2 regions of the Weissella sp. MSCH1 genome follow, and region 2 is predicted to be linked to the other one. Evidence: riboswitches for the same ligand, from Rfam matches in the RefSeq annotation. Region 2 holds a riboswitch; the other holds the start of a gene.
The links. Region 2 has a riboswitch for thiamine pyrophosphate ahead of ACJ28U_RS11940 (ECF transporter S component). Riboswitches for the same ligand answer to the same signal wherever they lie in the genome.
Positions count from the first base shown of each region.

Region 1 (11,072 bases), on a different contig from region 2:
CCAACCTATGTGGATACATCGGCGACTGACTTCTTGCTCACGCCGGACCAATTACAGGGCGCGATTGACACATATGGCGATCAACTAGTGGCGGTTGTGCTGAACTATCCATCAAATCCAACTGGGGCAACCTACACGTCGGAACAATTATCGGCGTTGGCAGATGTCTTACGTGGGACGGACATCACAGTGATTGCGGATGAAATTTATTCAGAGTTAGTTTATGACGGACAACACACCTCGATTGCCCAGTACTTGCCCGACCAAACGTTGGTCTTGAACGGGGTATCGAAGTCACACGCGATGACGGGTTACCGCATTGGGTTTGTGGTGGGCCCAACGAAATTAATCAGTGCGGTCGGCTTGATTCACCAATTTGCGGTGACGTCAGCCTCGAATCCAGCGATGGCCGGGGCTGCGGAAGCACTGGGTACTGAAGCGGGGCGCCAAGATACGTTGGCGATGAAGGCTGAATATTCAGCCCGGCGCGATTACTTGGTAAAGGCGTTACGCGAACTTGGCTTTGCGATTCCGCAACCAGCCGGGGCCTTTTATGTCTTTGCCCAGATTCCAGATGGTTTGGATCAAGATGACGGGGCCTTTAGTTTGGCGCTTGCCCAGGAAGGCAAGGTCGCGGTTATTCCGGGATCCGCCTTTGGAATTGGTGGGGCCGGCTACATTCGATTGAGTTATGCGGCTTCGTTAGCTGATTTGCAAACGGCTGTCGCGCGGATTGCCGCATTTATTACAGATTAAACTAGGTTATTTTTAGGGGGATATTCATATGGCACGTAAGATTGCAATTATTGGGTTAGGACACGTTGGAGCCGCTATTGCGCACGGGTTGGTAACCACGGGTGGCGCGGATGAATTGATTTTCATCGATACCAACAGCGCTAAAGCTGAAGCAGAGGCCTTGGACTTTCAAGATGCGGCGGCGAATTTGAAGTATGACGTGCACATTGTGGTGAATGACTGGCAAGCGTTGAATGATGCGGATATTGTCATTTCAACGCTGGGTCAAATTTCATTACAAAAGACTGGACAAGCGACTGGTGATCGCTTTGTTGAACTGCAATTCACCAAACAACAGGTGCGTGGGGTTGCCGATAAGATTGTGGCGTCTGGGTTCCATGGCGTGCTAGTAGTGGTGACGAACCCAGTCGATGTCATCACGGCCTTGTACCAACGCTTTACTGGGTTCCCAGCTAATCGAGTTATCGGTAGCGGGACGTTACTGGATACGGCGCGGATGCAACGGGCGGTTGGCGTTGCGTTGGGCGTGAATCCCAAGTCGGTGAGCGGTTACAACTTGGGTGAACACGGTAATTCGCAGTTCACGGCTTGGTCAACGGTCCGCGTCCATGGTGAATTAGTCGGTGATGAAGCCGATTTGGATTTGGATGCCTTGGAAGATGAAGCCCGTCGTGGTGGGTACACCGTTTATGCGGGTAAGGAATTTACCAGTTACGGCATTGCAAGTGCCACGATCCATTTGGTTGAAGCGGTGCTCTCAGACTCACATGAAGTCTTGCCGGTTTCAACCTATCAAACGGATTTGGAAACGTACTTGTCTTACCCCGTGGTCGTGGGACGTGCTGGGGTATTGCATAAGGCGCCACTGCAATTGACGGACAGTGAGCAACAAAAGTTAACAGAGTCGGCGGCTTACATTAAGCAACGCTTTGATGATGTTTACGCTGAATTAGCAGATTAATTGGTTATTAGGAGATAGGAGAAAATTATTATGACGACAAATGGATTGAAGTTTGGGGTAGCAATTGCAGCAACTGTTTTGGCCGGATCAGTGGCCTTACCAGCCGTGACGGCCAGTGCAGATTCAAAGACTGTCACCGTCGGAATTGTGGGTACCCAGGATGCTGGTTTGTGGAAGACGGTCGCCAAGACGGCTAAGAAGGAATACGGCATTACGCTAAAGACGAAGGTGTTCTCGGATTATAACCAACCAAACAAGGCGGTGGCAGATGGTTCGTTGGACCTGAACGCGTTCCAACACTACTACTTCCTTGACAACTGGAACCACTCTAATGGTAATTCTGTGAAGGCAATTGGTAAGACGATTATCACGCCAATTCGCTTGTATTCTGAGAAGCACAAGTCACCTAAGGATTTCCAAAAGGGTGACAGTATTGCGGTGCCAAATGACGCCACGAATGAAGCTCGTGCATTGATTCTGTTGCAATCAGCCGGGTTGATCACCTTGAAGGATGTGGCCTTGCCAACGGTGAAGGATATTGCGACGAACAAGTTGAACTTGCAGATTAAGGAAGTCGATGCTGCACAAACACCAACGGCTTTGAAGTCAGAGGCTGGCGCAGTCATTAATACCAACTACGCCCAACAAGCCAAGATTAAGTTGAGCTCGGCCATTTATGTTGAGCCGGTTAACAAGAAGTCAGCTGAATGGATTAATGTGATTGCAGCGTCAAAGAAGCACGCAAACAAGAAGATTTACAAGGAAGTGGTGAAGGCTTACCAGACCAAGGCTACCAAGGCTTACTTGAAGTCTGAATGGGGTCAAGCCGAGCTACCAGCTTGGGATATTACGTTGAAGTAAACAGTTAATAGGGAGTATTTTATGCATAAAGTGAAGTTGGGTTTGTTAGTGGCTAGTGCGTTGGTCACGGCCGGGGTTGGCGTCGTCGCCCAAGACCAAGGTGTGTTGGCAGCCGATAATAAGACGGTCACAGTGGGTGTGGTTGGTGATACGGCCCGCGAATTGTGGGAAAATATTGGGCAACGCGCCAAGAAAGAGTATGGCATCACGATTAAGTTGAAGGAATTCAATGATTATGTGAAGCCAAATCAGGCATTGGTCGATGGGAGTTTGGATTTGAATGCCTTCCAAACCAAGATTTTCTTTGATGATCAGAATAAGAAAATGGGTAGCAAGTTGACGTCGATTGGTAAGACGGTGATTGTGCCAATGCGGTTGTACTCGTTGAAAGCCGATAAGCTTAGTGACATCAAGTCAGGGGCCACAATTGCGGTGCCAAACGATGCGACGAACGAGCAACGTGCCTTGAATGTCCTGGTGCAAGCCAAGTTGATCAAGTACAACACCAAGGTGACCGATCCAACGGCGAAGGATATTACCTGGAATCCCAAGAAGTTGCACATCAAGGAAGTAGACGCTGGTCAAGCTGTCTCAGCCTTGAAGACTACGGATGCAGCGGTGATAAACGGTAACTTTGCCCACGATGCCAAGTTAGCGGACAAGGATATTTTGTTAACGCAAAATTTGAAGAAAAATGTTGATCCGTACATTAACTTGATTGCAGCCCGTAAGACGGAAGCTAATAAGAAGGTGTATAAGCAAATTGTGAAGGTATACCAAACAGCCGAAACAAAGGCTGAAATTAAAAAGTTGTTTGGCAATTCACAGTATGCCGCTTGGAATTTGAAGTAAATCCGGAAAATCCGGCACATGATGAAGCGAGCTGACACAAAGGTTGTGTTAGGTCGCTTCTTTTTGTGCTAAAAAGTAAGGAATGTCCCGGGATTGAGCTGAATTCGGCTTGTTTTGGCTGAGAATGGCCAGTGATTGTTAAAACTGTCGCAAACTAGGCCAATTTGCAACCATTTCCGCTAATACAGGGGCTAGGGGGTTATTATAATGACAAGGGAAAAAGGAACGCATCGATATTAAGGGGGTTCGTATCATGATGACATTTCTATTTAGTTTGTTTAGCTTGATTGCCGCAGCAGTTTCATTTGCTGGTTACAAGACAATCTTTAAGATTGAAGAGAATGATGAAGATGTTGCTGACGTGGTGTCAGCAAAGGTGGCGTCGCATAAGCACGATGCAAACAATGGAATGGCTGCGTCACACTAATTTGGGATTAGTGTGCGCCGTGATACGTCGGGATACCCGTTGGCTGTGGTGGCTGACGGGTTTTTATTGCGCCGGTAAAAAAGACTGACGCTAGGTCAGCCTGTTAATTGTTAAATAAGTTGCATAATTCCGGTGATGATGGGACCGAGTGACAAAAGTGCAATGACGATGCCAATGTAAAAACCGTAACCAAACCCCAGTAGTTTAAATGGTGAGTCAGTCGGACGGGCCACCTTTTCATAGATTTTGACCGATCGTTTTGACAGCACGATTTCTAATAAGCCGAGTCCGAGCATGATAATCCCCAAAAACAGTGTCATGATACCGCCTCCTTATGCTCAGTCTAGCAAAAAATTAGTTAGTACAACAGCAAAGCGTTGGTTGTTTTTTGCGCAACTTCTGCTAGACTAAAGAAGAATTGAATATTCACCACTAGGGGAGCCATTTGGCTGAGACGGGAAACCGGACCCTTTGAACCTGTTGAGTTAAGACTTGCGTAGGGAAGATGGTAGACCGACTAGAATGTCTTTCCAATCGATCGATCCGTTTTTTGTTACGCGGGTTGGCCGATTTTTTTAGTTTCTAGGAGGAATGATGACAACGTTATTGACCAATATCCGTGAACAACAGCCACTGGTATTAAATGTGGCGAACTTGGTAACCATGCAACGGGTTGCCGATGCAATTAATGTATTGGGGGCATCCCCCTTAATGACCGATGAGGTGGCCGAAGCCGAAGAATTGGTGGCCATCGCCGATGCTGTCGTGTTGAATACCGGTACCTTATCGGAAGCCCGCTGGCCACTATTTGTTGCAGTTGGGCAAGCAGCCAACCGGCAACACAAACCCGTCGTGTTGGATCCGGTGGCGGTGGGGATGCCGTACCGGGCGCAGTTTGTGACGCGTTTGCTAGACATGATTAAAGTCGATGTCATTCGAGGCAATGCGGCCGAAATTGGTTGGTTTGCCGGGGTAACCGTGGCCGGTCAAGGGATTGATGCCCATGAGACTGACGCCCATGTGGCAAATGCTGTGGCCGCAGCCAAACAAACGGGCGCCACGATTGTGCAAACAGGCGTTATTGACGTGATTACCGATGGCCAATCAACCCGCCAGGTGACAACTAATTCACCGTTGTTGGCGGTGAATGTCGGTGCCGGCGATATGTTAAGTGGCATAGTTGGCGCGTTTGTCGCCGTGACCGATGATTACCTGTTGGCTGGTGAGACTGCTGCACAAGTGCTGGGCCAGGCTGGTGAGCAAGCAACTGCGCAGGGCCCAAATCGACCCGGTACATTTGTTGCGACCTTATTTGATGCACTGTACCAATTGACCCAAGCGGAGGTGATTGCATGATTGACGTGCCACAAGTCATGACAGTTGCGGGCATTGATGCCAGTGGTGGCGCTGGTGCAAATGCCGATTTAAAAACCTTTCATAACCAAGGCGTGTATGCAGCGTCGATTATCACGGGTTTAACCGCGCAAAATACGTTGGGCGTACAAGCTGTTTTGCCCACCCCAGCCGATTTTGTGACTGCCCAGTTTGATAGTGTGTTAGCAGATTTATCGATTCAAGCGGTGAAAACAGGTGCTTTGTTTGATGCGGAACGGGTCCAAACGGTGGCGGATAATTTGGCACAAGCCCAAATCCCATTTGTGGTGGTTGACCCAGTCATGGTCGCTAAAGGTGGCGCGCCATTACTGACGGATGACGCAGTGGCAGTGTTGGTTGCCGAATTACTGCCACTGGCGACGGTGATGACACCTAATTTAGCGGAAGCGAGTGTATTACTTGACCGGCCAATTACGTCGGAAACCGCGATGGTGGCGGCTGCGCATGATTTACGGGCCCTTGGACCAGCGAATGTCGTCCTAAAGGGTGCCCATTTGGCTGACAGTCGCTCAGATGAAGTGGCAGACTATGTTGCGTTAGCCGACGGGACGGGGTTCTGGCTCCGTGCGCCGCGGGTGGCAACTAACCGCACCCACGGCACTGGCGATACCTTATCGGCGTATATCACTGCACATTTGGCTAAAGGTGAAACACTAGCAGCGTTGATGCCAGATGCCAAGCGGTTTATGACAGCAGCGATTTCAGAAACAATTGCTGTCGGTCATGGACACGGACCATTGAATCATTGGGTGACGGGATGAATAAAGATGACTTACAACGCTATTTTGTAGCTGGCTCACAGGACTTTCCAACATTGACCTTGTCGGAATATGAAGCCAAGATTGTCGCGATAATGCAAACCGGGATTACTGCCTATCAGTTCCGGGAAAAAGGGGCTGGGCTGACAGATTCGGTCACCCGTTTGCCGTTAGCGCGTCGATTGCAAGCCGCCGCCAAGGCCGCCAATGTCCGCTTCTTTATTGATGATGATGTCGATCTTGCGCTGGCAATCGGGGCAGATGGCATTCACGTTGGCCAAGATGACCGTGATATTCGGACGGTGATTGCGGAGACGCCGCCCGAGATGATTGTCGGTCTGTCGGTGCGTAATGTGACTGAAATGCAGGCCGCACAAGCAGTGGTCGGGCTGGATTATCTGGGGGTCGGGCCAATTTTTGCCACGACGACGAAAGCGGATGCTGCCGAGCCGTTGGGTTTGGCCGGTTTAACGACCGTGTTAGCACATAATGAACACCGTTTACCAACGGTCGGGATTGGTGGTATCAGTCTTGCGACGTTACCAGCGCTTGCTCGGACGGGTCTAGATGGTGTCGCGGTGGTCAGTTTGCTCAGTCAGGCGCCTGATGCTACGACGGTAGTGCAGGAGATGACCAGCTTATGGGGGATGGCAGAATGAAGCAAACAGAGCTCGGACAAATTCAAACAAAATGGTTGACGGAGATTATGGCGACTCCGTTCGTGCAAGGTATTCGCACGGGTGACTTAAGCCAGGCCAGCCGGGATTACTATGTTGCCCAAGATACCCATTACGTGGGGCGTTTTGAGGCGTTACTTGCGCAAACGATGCAACAATTGCCACCGACGTTACGGCGTCGAGCTGTTGTGACAGCTGATGAGGCAGATGCTCATTTGGGGTTGCAACCTAGTGATCGTTATCATCAGATTGATCCGGCACCCCATAATTTGGCCTATTTGGCGCATCTTGATCAGACGGTGCAGCTAGGTGATCCGTTAGCTAGTATGTTAGCGTTATTACCCTGTACCGAATCGTACGGTTTGATTGCGCAAAAATTAGCCCAAGCAGGTGTAGCGCCCAGTGGGTACACAGACTGGGTGGCGTACTATGTGGGGGATGCTTATCAAAGCGCGGTTACCTGGAGCTGGACAACTGTGGCACAACTCTTACAGCAAGGCCAATCAGCGACAATTGACTACGCGGGCATATACGCAACGTCGTATCAGCACGAACTGACATTTTGGCAAATGGCTGAAAATTAATTGCTGAACAAAATTTTTCATGCTACAATAAAACTATCTTGTGAGGTACCGGTGCGCCGGTGCCTCATTTGTCGTTTATCGGGGAATTGCAACAGGGTTAACAGTTTCGGAGGGGGGGCCTAAATGGTGACGACGTTGGTAAAAAATCGTAATAATAAAAACCGCGCCATTGATAAACGGTGCGGTTGGGTGTCATTAGTAACTATAATCATAAAGTTTTGCGAGAAAGAGCTTGTAATTGGCTGTTTCCGGGGTTGTGAAAGCCAGTTGGGCGCTCCCGTCAAGAATCGTTTCGGGTTCCTCGTAAGCAGCCATCACCAAGGCTGGAAACTCGATATGTCCGTCTTCTAACAGATCGGGTCCCTGGACATCCAGCACCTTAATCGCTGGATTTTCTTCATATGGATCCTCCATGTCGACGACCTCTAAGTCAAACCGCCAGTCATCCCCAAAATCGTAGACATACGTTGCGTGGGTTAAGTTGGAAAAGAAGTCCATCAATAAGACGGCGGGCATCTTTAACGTTTTGTGGCGGAAATCAGGTTGTTGTTCAAATTGAGACAGCTCATCCCAATGCTTCAGTTGTTGCTTTTGCTTAAGCTTGTCGTCGGCAATGCCGAGTTTGTCGTTGGTAATGTAGTAAATGCCGCCGTCGAACTTATACAGATGCGAATCAGTTAGCCCGAACGCTAGCTGTAGCGCTTTGTGTAGTTGGGCCATTTGGCGGAATTCGGGAATCCGTATTAATCGTGAAATTTCAGGTAATGTAGGGTCGGCTAACGTTGCTTTGATAATCATAACGGTACCTCGTTTCGTAGTGACTTCATTGTAACAAGTTTGGGTGAAGGATGTATGGTCGCCACCAAATTTCCGGTATAATGAATGTAAAGCAATTTGGGGGAATTGAACATGGCAAAGTTGACAGAAAATCTGCAGGCGGTAAAACGAGGCGCTCAGCGTTTGGGTGATGATGTAAAACAACGGGCGACGGATACGCGGTTAAACATGACGATTAATCGTAAATTGGCCTTGCCGTTCAAAGCGATGAAGCAAAGTCGGCGGGCCGCGATTGCACAGCTAGCAGAATTGTATAAAGCAAACACAATTTCGACGAGTGAATTCAACATTGTGGCGCACCGGTTTGAAACACAATTGGTGGCAGATGTTAATGAAGCCATGCGTAATATGGTCGTGGCGTTTATGACCGATGAAGCGACGCAACAGTTTGAATTTGATGCGGAATTGGTGCATGACGTGCAGTTATCAGTGGTGACGCCAACCAACTACGTGAAGTTGGCAGCTAATCCGGCCGGAAAGTCGATTAGCAACGCAACTAAGCGAGCAGTTGTGTTGCAAGCGGGGCAAATGGCGATTTCACAAGCAGCTAAGTTACGTAAGAAAACTAACAGCACGGGGACGACGAAACGGGGTTCGGGCGTTGCGAAAGGTTTGGCGGTCGATGCCGCCGTTGCTGGTATTGGTATGGCTGCCGAAACGATTCAGCAACAACTGATGGCCCGCAAGCAATTTAAAGTGTCAGGCTTACAAGGTGAATATGACAGCGTTCTGCAACAAGTGGCTGAACAAGTCGAAGCTTTTAAGGCTAGTCTGCAAGTGGCCGATCCAGGTTTGAAATTGTTGCCAATGACTGAGTTGATTGATGACGTAACAGATCAGCAAGATTAAATAACCGGTAACACCATAGCGTTTGTTATGGTGTTTTCATTTGCAAATGCTTATACTGGTAGGCGAATCAGATTGTGAGGGATGCAATTGAAAAGACTAGGATTAAGTTTGGCAGTTGTGGTAGCGATGATACTGTTCACGACTAGCAACGTTCAGGCGGCTGATCAGGCAACCGAACGGATTAAACAATTAGACACAACGCTGGAACAAGCCCAAGAAGTGACGCTGGTGCAGAAATTCTTCCGGTTATCGACGTCGTACGATGTCCGGGTAGCGGGTAAATCAGTTGGCACGTTGACGGGCGATTTTTGGCACCCGTTTGGTGATACGTTGGCGCTTGAGACGCCAGCTGGTGACGTGGCTTACCGTGAACACCAGTCTCGGCGACTATTGGCGTTGTCAATCGCACGTGGCGGTGTCTTTGCGACGGCCGACGGTACATATGATGGCGCGCTGCGCGAAAAGGTGTGGGCCTTATTCTTCCATCAGTACCAGTTTTTGGATAAAGCAGGGGATGTCGTTGGCCAATCGCGGCGGAATCCATTCCATTTATTCGCAACTAGTTATCGGATTACGGATAACAACGGCAAGCGTCTGTATACAGCAACAACGGAGCGTTGGCACTTGACCAAGCAAATTAAGATTAAGCAGGTGCGGTCGTCAAAGCAGATTAATATGAAAAAAGCCGTCATGGTTACGGCAATTGAAGAAGCTATTGACGAGGCAAAGCGTTCAAAACGATAGGGGATACTCATGAAAACAATCGTAATTACTGGTGGTAGTGATGGTATTGGTGCTGCAGCGGCGCAAGCGTTGGTTGGCTTAGGACATCAGGTTGTCATTGTTGGCCGGAATCCAGCGAAGACGGCAGCTGTTGCAAACGCACTTAAGATGCCATACCACTTGGCGGACTTTACCAAACTTGCCGATGTGCAACGTCTGGCAAACGAGCTACGCCAGTATGATCATATTGATGTGCTGGCGAATAATGCCGGCGGTATCATGGGCGAGCGCACATTAACAGCCGATGGTTTCGAGAAGACGTTTCAGGTTAATCACTTAGGCGCCTTTTTATTGACCCAACTGTTGCTCGATAAATTGGTGGCGGATCACGCGACAGTCATCGCAACGTCAAGTATCGCGGCTAATTTGTTTGGGGCACCATTTGATGTTAATGATCTCAACGTGGTCCAAAGCTATACGTCGGAAAAAGCGTACGGGTATGCGAAGTACGAAAATATCTTATTCACCCGCGAATTAGTGCGTCGTTATCCAGGACAATTGCATGCGGTTGCGTTTCATCCGGGAGTCGTCCGGACGAGTTTTTCGAGTGAATCGAATACTGTGATGCGTTGGCTCTATCAGACACCACTGAAATATTTGGGAACAATTAGCCCAGCCAAGAGTGCGCAACGCCTGGTTAAGTTAGCTTTGGGTACACCGGGAGTCGACTTTACCGATGGTGCCGTTTATAACGGTAACCACCTGCTGAAGGTGAAGAACCAAGATATCGACGGGCAAGATGGCCAAGCTTTATGGGAAGCGTCAATGCGCGCAGTTGCGAATTATCTAGCCTAATAGCTTGAATCTCTAAGAGAATGAGCCTACAATTTTCGTGTAGATTTATATTAAGATATAGAAGGCTTATCATGATTGAGTTCATTTTAATTATTGTGGCCGCGGTGGCGTTTACTTTGTTTGAAGTGTTACGGCGCCGGTCGCACGCAAATTTCAAGCAGAAAAAGGCAGTTGTAACAGCGCAAAGTGGTTATGACCCCAACGATTGGTATGACGATGGCACAACGAAGGACGTATCGGTGACGCACGTGCGGCCAAGTTACCGGCGCGTGTATCAGGCGGACAATGTTGTGCCAGAAGGTGTTGACCTTAATACTAAGGGCATTGTTACCATTAACGGACATAAATTTTTGGGCATCGTTAACGAGTTAAATCACCAAGCACGTTGGGTTGATTTAGCCGATGCCAAGACAATTGATTACGATGACTTGTATGGTCAAGGCATCACATGGGCGGAAGTTATGGCCCAGATAAAATAAGGGTGATTGATTTGGCTGTTTTGGTGGCAACGCTACCGAGACAGCTTTTCTTTTTAAC
Region 1 covers NZ_JBJMBA010000022.1:2,954-14,025, reverse strand. The annotation lists gene ACJ28U_RS01045 (aminotransferase class I/II-fold pyridoxal phosphate-dependent enzyme) at 1-756, shown strand, start outside; gene ACJ28U_RS01040 (L-lactate dehydrogenase) at 785-1,717, shown strand; gene ACJ28U_RS01035 (MetQ/NlpA family ABC transporter substrate-binding protein) at 1,748-2,578, shown strand; gene ACJ28U_RS01030 (MetQ/NlpA family ABC transporter substrate-binding protein) at 2,600-3,430, shown strand; gene ACJ28U_RS01025 (hypothetical protein) at 3,684-3,857, shown strand; gene ACJ28U_RS01020 (hypothetical protein) at 3,968-4,177, opposite strand; TPP riboswitch at 4,282-4,377, shown strand; gene thiM (hydroxyethylthiazole kinase) at 4,452-5,213, shown strand; gene thiD (bifunctional hydroxymethylpyrimidine kinase/phosphomethylpyrimidine kinase) at 5,210-6,013, shown strand; gene thiE (thiamine phosphate synthase) at 6,010-6,669, shown strand; gene ACJ28U_RS01000 (TenA family protein) at 6,666-7,271, shown strand; gene ACJ28U_RS00995 (IS1096 element passenger TnpR family protein) at 7,467-8,069, opposite strand; gene ACJ28U_RS00990 (hypothetical protein) at 8,181-8,957, shown strand; gene ACJ28U_RS00985 (hypothetical protein) at 9,039-9,701, shown strand; gene ACJ28U_RS00980 (SDR family NAD(P)-dependent oxidoreductase) at 9,711-10,535, shown strand; gene ACJ28U_RS00975 (hypothetical protein) at 10,607-11,014, shown strand.
Region 1: another riboswitch for thiamine pyrophosphate. It lies ahead of thiM (hydroxyethylthiazole kinase); the one in region 2 lies ahead of ACJ28U_RS11940 (ECF transporter S component).

Region 2 (11,072 bases):
CGGGGACTTCGACGCGGTTGCTCATGGGCTTGTTGGCCAACCAACCGTTTCCAATTACGTATAGTGGGGATGCCAGTCTAAGTACTCGTCCACTGGGTCGCGTCATCGATCCGTTAGGGAAGATGGGGGCCCGTTATGTGGCTACAAACCAGCGCTTACCGGCAACAAAAGTGCCGACGCAAGGATTACAGGGGATTCACTATCGATTGCCGGTTGCCTCGGCACAGGTAAAGAGTGCTTTGATTTTGGCGGGCCTGCAAGCTGAAGGGCAGACGGTGATTACAGAACCATTGGCGACCCGCGACCATACCGAGCGTATGTTGCAACAATTTGGCGTGACAATCACTCGCGATGGGCAAGATATTATTGTGAACCCCACGACAAAGCTTCATGCAACCACGATTCAGGTGCCTGGTGATATTTCATCAGCCGCCTTTTGGTTGATTGCTGGTTTAATTGTGCCGAATAGTCAATTGACTTTAACTAAAGTTGGAATCAACGACACCCGCACCGGCATTTTGCGATTATTGCAACGCATGGGGGCGGTGATTACGATGGCTAATGTGGTGGCTGATGGTGGTGAACCATATGCTGACTTAACAGTGACTACTCAGGGATTACAGGGTATCCACATTAACGGGGATGACGTGCCAACCGCGGTCGATGAAATTCCGCTTCTAGTATTAGCAGCGACACAAGCGTTGGGCGACACGGTGATAACCGGCGCCCAGGAGTTGCACGTGAAAGAAACGGATCGGATTGCAACGGTGACCACCCAATTAAATAAATTAGGGGCGAACATTGAAGCCCGAGAAGATGGCTTTGTCGTACACGGTGGGACGCCATTGCGGGTTGCTGAGCCAACTACGGTTGATTCATGTGGCGATCACCGGATTGGGATGATGTTGGCAATCGCAGCCTTGATTACCGATGGTGAAGTTACGTTAGCGAAGGCAGAGGCAGTGAGTGTCTCGTATCCAAGCTTTTTTGCAGACCTAGAAAGAGTTGTGGCAGAATGAAAACAGCAGTTTTAATTGGGTTTATGGGGGCCGGTAAGACCACAGTTGGCCGTGAGCTAGCTGAATTGCTAGGGTTGCCCTTAATTGATACCGACAAAGAAATTATTCGCCGAACGGGTCAGACGCCTGGTGAAATTTTTGCGACGGCGGGCGAAGCGAGTTTTCGTGAATTGGAATACACCGTCTTGCAAGATGTCATTCACAAAGGTGGGGTGATTGCGACCGGTGGTGGGATTGTTGAAACACCTGGCAATATTCAGCTACTGTCTGAAGCGGGCGTGCCAGTTTACTATTTATCAGGTTCGTTCGGTCAGACACTAGAACGCCTGGCAGATGATGATACTCGGCCAATTTTGCGCACGAAGACGTTACTAGAGGTGGCCGCATTATGGCGTAGTCGGTTGCCAAAGTATGATGCAGCTGCAACAACTACTGTGCAAACCGATGGGAAAACCCCGCGTGACATTGCCCGTCTGATTCAGATTGCATTTGAGGGTTAACATATGACGACATTAACATTGGGTACAGCTACGGCAGGACAAGATCGCCCATTAATTGCGGTGCCGGTTACCGGAACAACTATTTCGGCGGTGCTTGGCCAAGTTGAACAAATCAACGAGTCACGAGCCGATGTGATTGAGTGGCGCGTAGATTACTTAACGGATTTGGTAAACTTGCGAGCCGCTGATGTACAAACGATTTTATTTAATGCGGACAAACCCGTCATTTTCACATGGCGTACTGCGGCCGAGGGCGGCCAACGCCCATTCGATATTGCCTTGTATGAATTGGTCTACCGATTAGCCATTAAAACCGGTGTCGCGGCAATTGATATCGAGCATCAATTATTTACCCAGGTAGCCGATTTGGTAGCCGATGCCCACGCTGCCCAGGTACCAATTATTAACTCACAACATTTTTTTACTGACACACCAACGACTTTAGACCAGGTGTTTGGTCAGGCGTATGCGACCACGGCGGACGTGATTAAGGTCGCGACGATGCCGCAACATGATGGGGATGTTGATCGCCTACTTGCGACAACCCAGCAGTTTGCCACGGAAGGCAAACCATTGATTACGATGGCAATGGGTGAGCTCGGGCAACGCACCCGCATGATTGGTGGTCGTAATGGCTCACAATTAACATTTGCAACACTCGGGGCAGCTTCTGCACCGGGTCAACTGGATTTAGCGACATTATTGACATTGCTGGAGGATTAAAAATGACCATTTATCATAGTCAATACTTTGAAGAAGCGCGGCAACAACTGGTGAATAGTGTACCGGGTACGATGGGCTATACCCCAATTTCATTCCATGCGGTTGGGGATGATATTCGCTTAGACCGGGCATTTTTGCGCTTTGATTGGCGCGCGCCGGAAATGTTTAAACAGGCATTAGCCACGGCAATGGCGAGTGATGCCCAGTTTGATCGCATTGGATTTATGACGCGTTCGGAACTGTTGCTGGGGCAAGCAGCCTTAGATTACAATGGTCACTTCACGTTACCAACCACCGAGTTGCGTGCGGCCATTAAAAAATTAACCGGCGAACCGGTTGTGCTAGCTGGTGTCGCTGCTGATATGGTGTTGCCATTTGGACTCCAGGATTTACGCCATGTGGTGCATTTGACCAAGTGGACCTATGAAAACCACACCATCTATCACTTGGTTGCTGGTTTGCCCGCATTGGAAGTGAAGGTCGATGCGTTACGCAATGCTGGTGTCTACCGGAATGAGGCAAAGGTGCTCCATAGTGAAACGGAGCTGGATGGTACAGCGTTAATGGCGTTCATGCAAGATTTGATTCGCGATTATTTCGGAGTGGAAACGGCCAACCTGCGAACAATGCAAGCCGCATTTGGCGCGGCTAAACCAAATGATGATGCAGCAAGTAACCGCGTGCTGATTGCTGATTTTGAAAATTAACTCATAAAAAAGACCACTAGACCGAGTGTGAACCGGTCTAGTGGTCTTTTTTAGTTTAAGTTACCGTGGCTGTATCACCCAAGCACCAACGGCATAAGCTGCAATTAACAAGACTGCAACTAGCCATTGCCACTTTGGCAGGGGATCATTAATGGTATCCGTCCTAGGAAAGCCCTCGGAAAAGCCGTGTGACGTCATTGCTAAGGCTAAGTCGTCCGACCATTGCAGGGCACTTAGCACGGCTTTGAAATACAAGTGTGGACTCCAGAGATGATACGTGACACCACGTAAGCTGGCTGCGTATTGAATGGTTTTAACCTGTCGTCGCACACGCGGTAACAAATTAAAGGCCGCCAATAAGCCGTACGTGAAAGTGCTCGATAAATGGGCATGCCGGTGGAGACTAAACAATAAATCCTTCACCGTGACGGTTAGTGTTAATGCCCCGCCCAAGAAGAGGTAGGCATATAAGCGAGTGGCATAGACCCAGGCCAAATGGGTGGGGTTCCCTGTACCGAAGGCGATAAATGACACCCATGTCGCAAAGGCAAGTGGGAGTGAAATTGCGAACATTACCCCGAGATACCGCCATTTAACACCAGCTAATAGCAAATAAAGTAACGTCACCCCAGCTACAATTAGATTCATCGTGATTGATTTAACGAAGGCTGTTTGAAAGCCAATTCCAATCATAATGACGAGTAAAACCGTTGGATTCAATTTAGGCATGTGCTGAACCTCCAATTAAACGAAGTTGCTGTTCAGCAAAAACCAGTTCATAGTCTATGAAGTCTGCCAAACCTTGTCGTTGGTGTGAAATCATTAAAATGGCTTGCTGGGTCGCGTGCACGGTCGTTTGTAACAAGGTCATGACTGCCTGGACAGAATCCTGATCGAGACCGGCTAAGGGTTCATCGAGGAGGAGCACTGGTTGTCCCATGATTAGCATGACCAAGGTTTGTAGTTTTTTCTGCTGACCCCCTGATAGTTGATAGACAATGTGATCCATCACGCTGGTTAGATTGAGTTGGGCAACCGCATCAGCCACGCGTTCAGCCGTCCAAAAATCAGGGTAGGCAGTCTGACGTTGTGACAAAGCCAATTCTTCCGCGACTGTCATGGTCACGAATTGGTCAGTGGCTGTTTGGAAAATCAAAGCCACGCGTTTTGCCCAGGCTTTTGCTTTGATTTTGCGCGTATCTTGTTCGGCCCATGTAATTGTGCCGGTTGCTGAAATTTGTTTGGTCAGTGCCTTAAATAGGGTGGACTTACCAATGCCGTTTGCCCCGGAAATCAAGCCGATTTGCTGACTGGGTACGGTGAATGTTGTGCCTGTTAGTAACGTTCGTTCACCGACGCTGACGTGTAATTGGCGCCAACCCAAGTCACCGGCCGGGTTAGGTTGCCCGACGAAAGGGACAACTGGCGCCAGGTTTGTGAGGCACGTTAATGACGCCGACTGCAGTGTGCCGGTTGTGGCCTCCAAGACGTAGAGATTGTCAACAAGCTCAGCGTAACCCGACAAATCGTGGTCTGAAATCACAATTGTCTTACCTTGCGTTTGCTGGAGAACTTGTAAATCATGCAGTAACGTTTGCCGTGCTTGTGGGTCAACATTTGCAAATGGCTCATCGAGTAGAATAATGTCACTATCCATGGCCAAAATGGTGGCTAAGGCAACGCGTTGCTTTTCGCCGCCGGATAGGGTCATCAAATCTTGCTCAGCAAAGGCTGTCAAATTTAAGCGGGTCATCACATCGGCCACCCGGTCTTGAATTTGTTCAGCCGGTAATTGGATGTTTTCAAGTGCAAAAGCAATTTGTTCAGGAGCGGTCCGCATCGCAAATTGGCGATCCGGATTTTGAAATAGCATGGCCACTCGTTTGGCGCGTTCAAAAGGTGCCACGGGTTGAATGTCTTGTCCGTCTAACAAAATTTGGCCACCGGTGACAATGCCACCAAATTTAGGCATCAGGCCCGCCATCGCTTTTAACAACGTTGACTTACCAGAACCAGAGGGGCCAATTAATAAATTAAAACTGCCGGCAACGGGTGAAAACGAAATATTGTTTAAAATATTTCGTTGGCCCGTATCGTAGGCAAAGCTAAAGTTTTTAACTGCTAATGTTGTCATATTAACGCTTTAATAAACCTGACTTTTCAACAAGGACTTTAATCAAGTAAACAAGGATACCGGCGAAAAAGCCGACTGAAATCAAACGAATGATGAACAAGGCGATCAATAGGCCAGGCTTATAGGCCAAGTAGCCACTGTTGAACAAGTCCCAAGCAAACGTAATCAGTGTGCTGGTAATCACGGACAGTGTCAGCCCAATTTTATCCCAGTTCTTGTAGCCAGTTAAGGTGAAACCAAGCTCAGAACTGATTCCTTGAACAAAACCGTAGAGTAAAGTAGCAGCACCCCAACTTGAGAAGAGGAGCATCTCAACGACGGCCGCCAACACTTCACCAATCAAGGTTGCGCCAACTTTGCGAAGGAGTACCCCGGCTAATGGACCGGCCATCAGCCACACCCCAATTGTCATATCGTTAGCGAATGGCTTGAGCGCTGGAATTGCGGCTAAGGCGTAATAAGACGCGCCCCAAACCTGATAAATAACCCCGAAGAAAATCGCGATAATGGCTAGAAAAATAACATCACGTAGCGCCCATCCGCGCTTGTGTTCTTGTACTGTTTGCATAACGTGCAAACCCCCGTTCATATAATTCGAATCGCCCAAAGCTTCGGAAAATAAAAAGAACCCCAGTATCAACCGTCTTGGCAATACTGGGGTTCGCTTACTTTAAGTCGTAAACAAACCAAGCTCCCTAGCAGGCATTATCCTGCTCAGGTTCTATGGGTATCATCTCAGCCACTTGGCACCCCAGCTTGTTTGATTCGTTAAAGTAAGTATAGGGGCTTGGCAGGTACAATGCAACTAGCTGGTGAGTTAAGCAGAGAAATTATACTGAATATTTGATAGAATATAGATATTGAATGAAAAATGGAGGAATTCACCCGTGGAGGAGTGCCAAATTAAGTTGTTCGGTCTGTCAGCTAACCATGAGTTAGCTGAAGCAGTGGCAGATGAGTTGCATCAACCTTTAAGTCAAATTGATATCAAGCGTTTTGCTGATGGTGAAATCTACGAACGTGTGTTGGAAAGTGTTCGTGGTGATGACATTTATATTGTGGCACCAATTGCTGAAGAGGTGAATGATGCCTTCATGGAAATTATGATTGCTGTTGATGCGCTTCGACGTGCTTCAGCCGCTCATATTAACGTGGTGATTCCATACTTTGGATACGCACGTCAAGACCGCAAGGCTAAGTCGCGTGAGCCAATTACGGCCAAGATGGTGGCTTCATTACTTGAAATGGACGGCATCGATCGCGTTTTGGCTGTCGATTTGCACGCTGACCAATTGCAAGGGTTCTTTGATATCCCGGTTGATCATTTGCAAGCGGCACCGCTGTTGTCCGATTACTTCTATCGTCGCAACATGTTGGAAAACTTGGTTGTCGTGTCACCGGATCACACCGGTGCTGGGCGTGCCCGCAAGTTTGCTGACTTGGTGAACGCCCCATGGGGTGTGGTAAATGACAACGTGGCGATGACGACGCCCGAATCGCCAGATGCGATTGTGGGTGAGGTTGCCGGTCGCCGGGCAATTATTGTCGATGATATTGTTGATACGGGGCGCCGTGTGCAAATGACAGCCCGCGCTTTGCGAGCAAACGGGGCAACCGATGTTTTCGTTGTGGCAACGCACGCCGTCTTATCGGGTGATTCAGCCCAACGCTTGGCAGCCGACGAGAATATTTCCCACTACATCTTCACGGATACATTGTTGATGCCAGAGGCAAAGCAGAGTGCGAAGTTTACGCGTCTATCAGTCGCACCATTGTTGGCTGACGCCATCGTCCGCATCCATGAAAATCGTCCGTTGGATATCTTGCTAAAGTCACGGAATAATCCAGATGCCAAATTATAATATGTTATGATGGTATTGAAATAACATGCAATAAAATGAACATTGAGGGGTATTTACAATGGTTTATGCAGCAGCTGATAATCGCTATGATGTGATGCCATACCGCCGTGTGGCTGATTCTGGCTTGATTTTGCCAGCGCTATCATTTGGTTTGTGGCGTAATTTGGGTGACCAAAAGCCACTTGCTAACTCACGTGAAGTGATGTTAAAAGCGTTTGATAATGGTATTTTTTCATTTGACAACGCCTCTAATTATGGGCCTTCCGATGGTTCAGCCGAAGAGACTTTCGGAGCTGTCTTCGAAAAGGATTTGAAGCCATACCGTAACGAATTGGTGATTACCACCAAGGCGGGTTACCACATGTGGCCAGGTCCTTTGGGTGAATTCTCTGGTAAGAAGACGTTGACGGCAGCGTTGGATATGTCATTGCAACGCATGCACCTGGACTATGTTGATATTTTCTACGCACACCGTTGGGATCCAAATACAAATTTGCGCGAAACGGCTGAGGCACTCGATTTAATTGTCCGCCAAGGAAAGGCGCTATATGTTGGTGTCTCAAACTACACCACGGAACAAGTTGCTGAAATTGGTAAGATTTTCGATGAGTTGCACACGCCATTCATTGGTAACCAAATGTCATACAACATGTTCAATCGTGAAGCAGAAACGACGGATATGTTGGCCGAATTGGATAAGCACCATGCCGGGTTGATTGCATACGGACCATTGGCCGAGGGCTTGTTGACGGATCGCTACTTGGATGGTTTCCCAGCTGATATGCCGTTGCACCGCACGAATGCTTTCATTAAGGAAGATCCTGAGGGAACGGTTGCGAAGTTGAACGCTTTGAATGCGGTCGCTGCTGACCGTGGTCAGACGTTGGCCCAATTGGCGATGGCTTGGTTGCTGCGTGACAAGCGCGTGCCATCAATCGTGATTGGGGCATCTTCAGTTGATCACTTGTTGGACAACGTGAAGGTAGCGGACAACATGACCTTGTCTGCGGAAGAATTGGCTAAGATCGATGCCATTTTGAACAATAAGTAGTTGATAAGAAAGGTGGTCGCTTTTCCAAGTGGCCATCTTTTTTGATATACTAAATTGACTAGAAATAAGGGAGCACATTGGTGATGAAGAAGATTACTGTATTGGGTTCGTTGAATGCGGATACCATTTTGCACATTCCACACTTGCCACAACAAGGTGAAACGTTGGCAATGGATGATGCCTCAACGGCGCCTGGTGGTAAGGGTGCCAATCAAGCGGTCGCAGCAAAGCGGTTAGGTGCGGACGTTAATTTTATTGGCGCCGTCGGGGATGACCAGAACGGGCAACTATTACTAGATGCATTACAGGCGGATGGTATTGATACAGCCCATGTGGCTGAACTATCAGGTGTTGCAACAGGTGCTGCATACATTATGCTTGAGGCTGACTCAAACAACACCATTTTGATTCTCGGTGGTGCGAACCGCCAAGTGAATGAATCAAATGTTGCTGCAGCCGATGCAACGATTAAAGCGTCAGACGTATTGATTGCCCAATTTGAGACGCCAATGGTTGCCACACTGAGCGCATTTAAAGCGGCCAAGGCTGCTGATGTCATGACGGTGCTGAATCCCGCGCCAGCAACCAAGGATATTCCAGCTGAATTGTTGGCACTGACTGATTTAGTAGTACCAAATGAGACAGAAGCCGAAATTATTACGGGTATTCCAGTAACTGATGACCTGTCAATGGAAAGTGCCGCCAAGCGCTTACAAGAAATGGGTGCCAAAAATGTGATTATTACGGTTGGCGAACGCGGCTCGTACTTCCACATGGCTGATGGTGAAAATGGCTTTGTGCCGGCGTTGAAGGTTAAAGCAGTTGACACAACGGCGGCTGGTGATACGTTTATCGGTGCGCTAACAACGAAGCTTGACGCCGACATGCGTAATGTTGAAGATGCAGTGCGCTTTGCAAATGCAGCGGCAGCTATTACGGTCCAAGGTTCCGGTGCACAACCATCAATTCCAACGCTTGATCAAGTGAATGCCTCACGTGGTTAAGCTTGCAAAGGCTGGGTGAGTCCCAGCCTTTTTCAATCGAAACGAGAGATTTGTAATGAATAATAACGATATTGTGCGTCGCATCCGCTTTATTTTTAATATTAAGAATGCTGACATGATTAAAATTTTTGAACTGGGTGGTCTGAAAATGACTAAGGAACAGTATCAAGACATCATGACGAAGCAAGAACCGGATACACCACGTGATGAAAAGTTGAGTCGGCATGACTTAGAAGTCTTTATGAATGGGCTGATTATTTCGCAACGTGGTGTGAAGAAGGACGAAGACGGTAATCCAATTGAGCCTGATTACAGTATGCAACGTGATAATGATATTAATAACGTTGTGATCAAAAAGTTGAAGATTGCGATGACTTATTCAAACGAAGACTTGCTTGATTTTTGGACGGCCGATGGCTTTACAGTCACCAAGGGGGAAGTCGGGGCGATGCTACGTCGCAAAGGACATTCTAAATATTTGGTTGTTGGTGACCAATTTATGCGTAAATTATTAGCAGGAATGGCCATAACTTTCCGTGATAACGCTGAAGCGGGTAAAACAGAATAATTTGTGAAGCTGGGTGCCAATGGTATCCAGCTTTTTTCAAGGGTTCGGCACGGAAAATACTGACCCAATTTGCTATACTGAGCCCATAACAATAGATATGGGGGATATCACTATGACAGAAGACTTGAACTTGAATATCGAACCAATGCATTTCCAAAAGATTTTGGTTGGTGTCGATGAGTCACAACAAGGACATGTGGCGTTGGCCAATGCGATTCACCAGGCAATTGAGGACGATGCGACGTTGTACATTGCATCAATTCTGGAATTGGGTGAATTGTCGGCGGTTGATGTGTTGAATTTGCCAGCGGTGCAAATGATGCAAGACAATTTGGCTGCTAATCTTGATCGTTACAAGGCGTATGCGGAGTCACATGGCGTGAAGCAGGTTGAAGTGGTCTACGATAGTGGGCAACGGGCTGGTGAAGTCTTAGTTGACATCTTGGCGCCTAAGATTGGGGCGGATTTGATTATTATCGGGGCCCACTCAAAGAAGGGATTCTGGGAATCGCTTGGTTCACAAGCTGTTTATGTGGCCCGTCACGCCAAAGTGTCGTCAATGATTGCGCGGTGTGACACAGCTGTTGATGCCAAGTAAGCAACTAAAGTATGAAGAATTTGTAAGCGGAGCATGAGTGCTCTGCTTATTTTTTGTTAAGAAAACTAGAATAATTCACGTTATTGAATTATTTTTGACAGATGTGAAAAAATAGGGTTGCTTATGCATAATATCACCTGTATACTAGCACTTGCGGGTGAGGAGCCCCGGTTAAGCGAAAGTCATAAGCCTTCAACTAACAGGGTTAGTTGGACGAAATCCTTTATGAAATTTGTTTAGCACTATTAACTAAAAAGTGAATAGTACACTGGGGAACCCTCCTCACTACGACTTTTTCTCGTACATAGGAGGTTGTCATGTCTAAGGAAGAAATGACAAAGAAGCACTTCGTTGGCGATGCAACTGCTGACGCAAGTCTAGGCGACGTGAATGGTTCAGTTGAAGTGCCAACGAACGGTTCATTTTGGCGCAAATTGTGGGCCTTTTCAGGGCCCGGTGCACTGGTTGCGGTCGGATACATGGATCCGGGTAACTGGGTGACATCAGTAGCGGGTGGTGCGAACTACCACTACACGCTTTTGTCAGTTGTGTTGGTCTCATCATTGATTGCGATGATGTTGCAATACATGGCTGGTAAGTTGGGCATGGTGAAGCGCGAAGATTTGGCGCAAGCTACTCGCGCCCGCACATCAAAGTCAGGTGGCTTTGTATTGTGGATTATGACTGAATTAGCTTTGATTGCAACGGATATTGCCGAAGTTATTGGTGGGGCTATTGCGTTGCACTTGCTATTTGGTTGGTCAATGATTGCCTCTGTTTTGACAACGGCATTTGATGTTATTTTGCTATTATTATTGATGCGTTTTGGTTTCCGTAAAATCGAAGCAATTGTCATTACATTGATTTTGACTATCTTGTTTATTTTTGGTTATTTGGTGGTGTCAT
Region 2 covers NZ_JBJMBA010000047.1:13,398-24,469, forward strand. The annotation lists gene aroA (3-phosphoshikimate 1-carboxyvinyltransferase) at 1-1,019, shown strand, start outside; gene ACJ28U_RS11915 (shikimate kinase) at 1,016-1,519, shown strand; gene aroD (type I 3-dehydroquinate dehydratase) at 1,523-2,242, shown strand; gene ACJ28U_RS11925 (hypothetical protein) at 2,245-2,949, shown strand; gene ACJ28U_RS11930 (energy-coupling factor transporter transmembrane component T family protein) at 3,010-3,678, opposite strand; gene ACJ28U_RS11935 (ABC transporter ATP-binding protein) at 3,671-5,083, opposite strand; gene ACJ28U_RS11940 (ECF transporter S component) at 5,085-5,651, opposite strand; TPP riboswitch at 5,759-5,847, opposite strand; gene ACJ28U_RS11945 (ribose-phosphate pyrophosphokinase) at 5,971-6,945, shown strand; gene ACJ28U_RS11950 (aldo/keto reductase) at 7,004-7,996, shown strand; gene rbsK (ribokinase) at 8,080-9,000, shown strand; gene ACJ28U_RS11960 (DUF1456 family protein) at 9,056-9,568, shown strand; gene ACJ28U_RS11965 (universal stress protein) at 9,681-10,166, shown strand; gene ACJ28U_RS11970 (Nramp family divalent metal transporter) at 10,484-11,072, shown strand, end outside.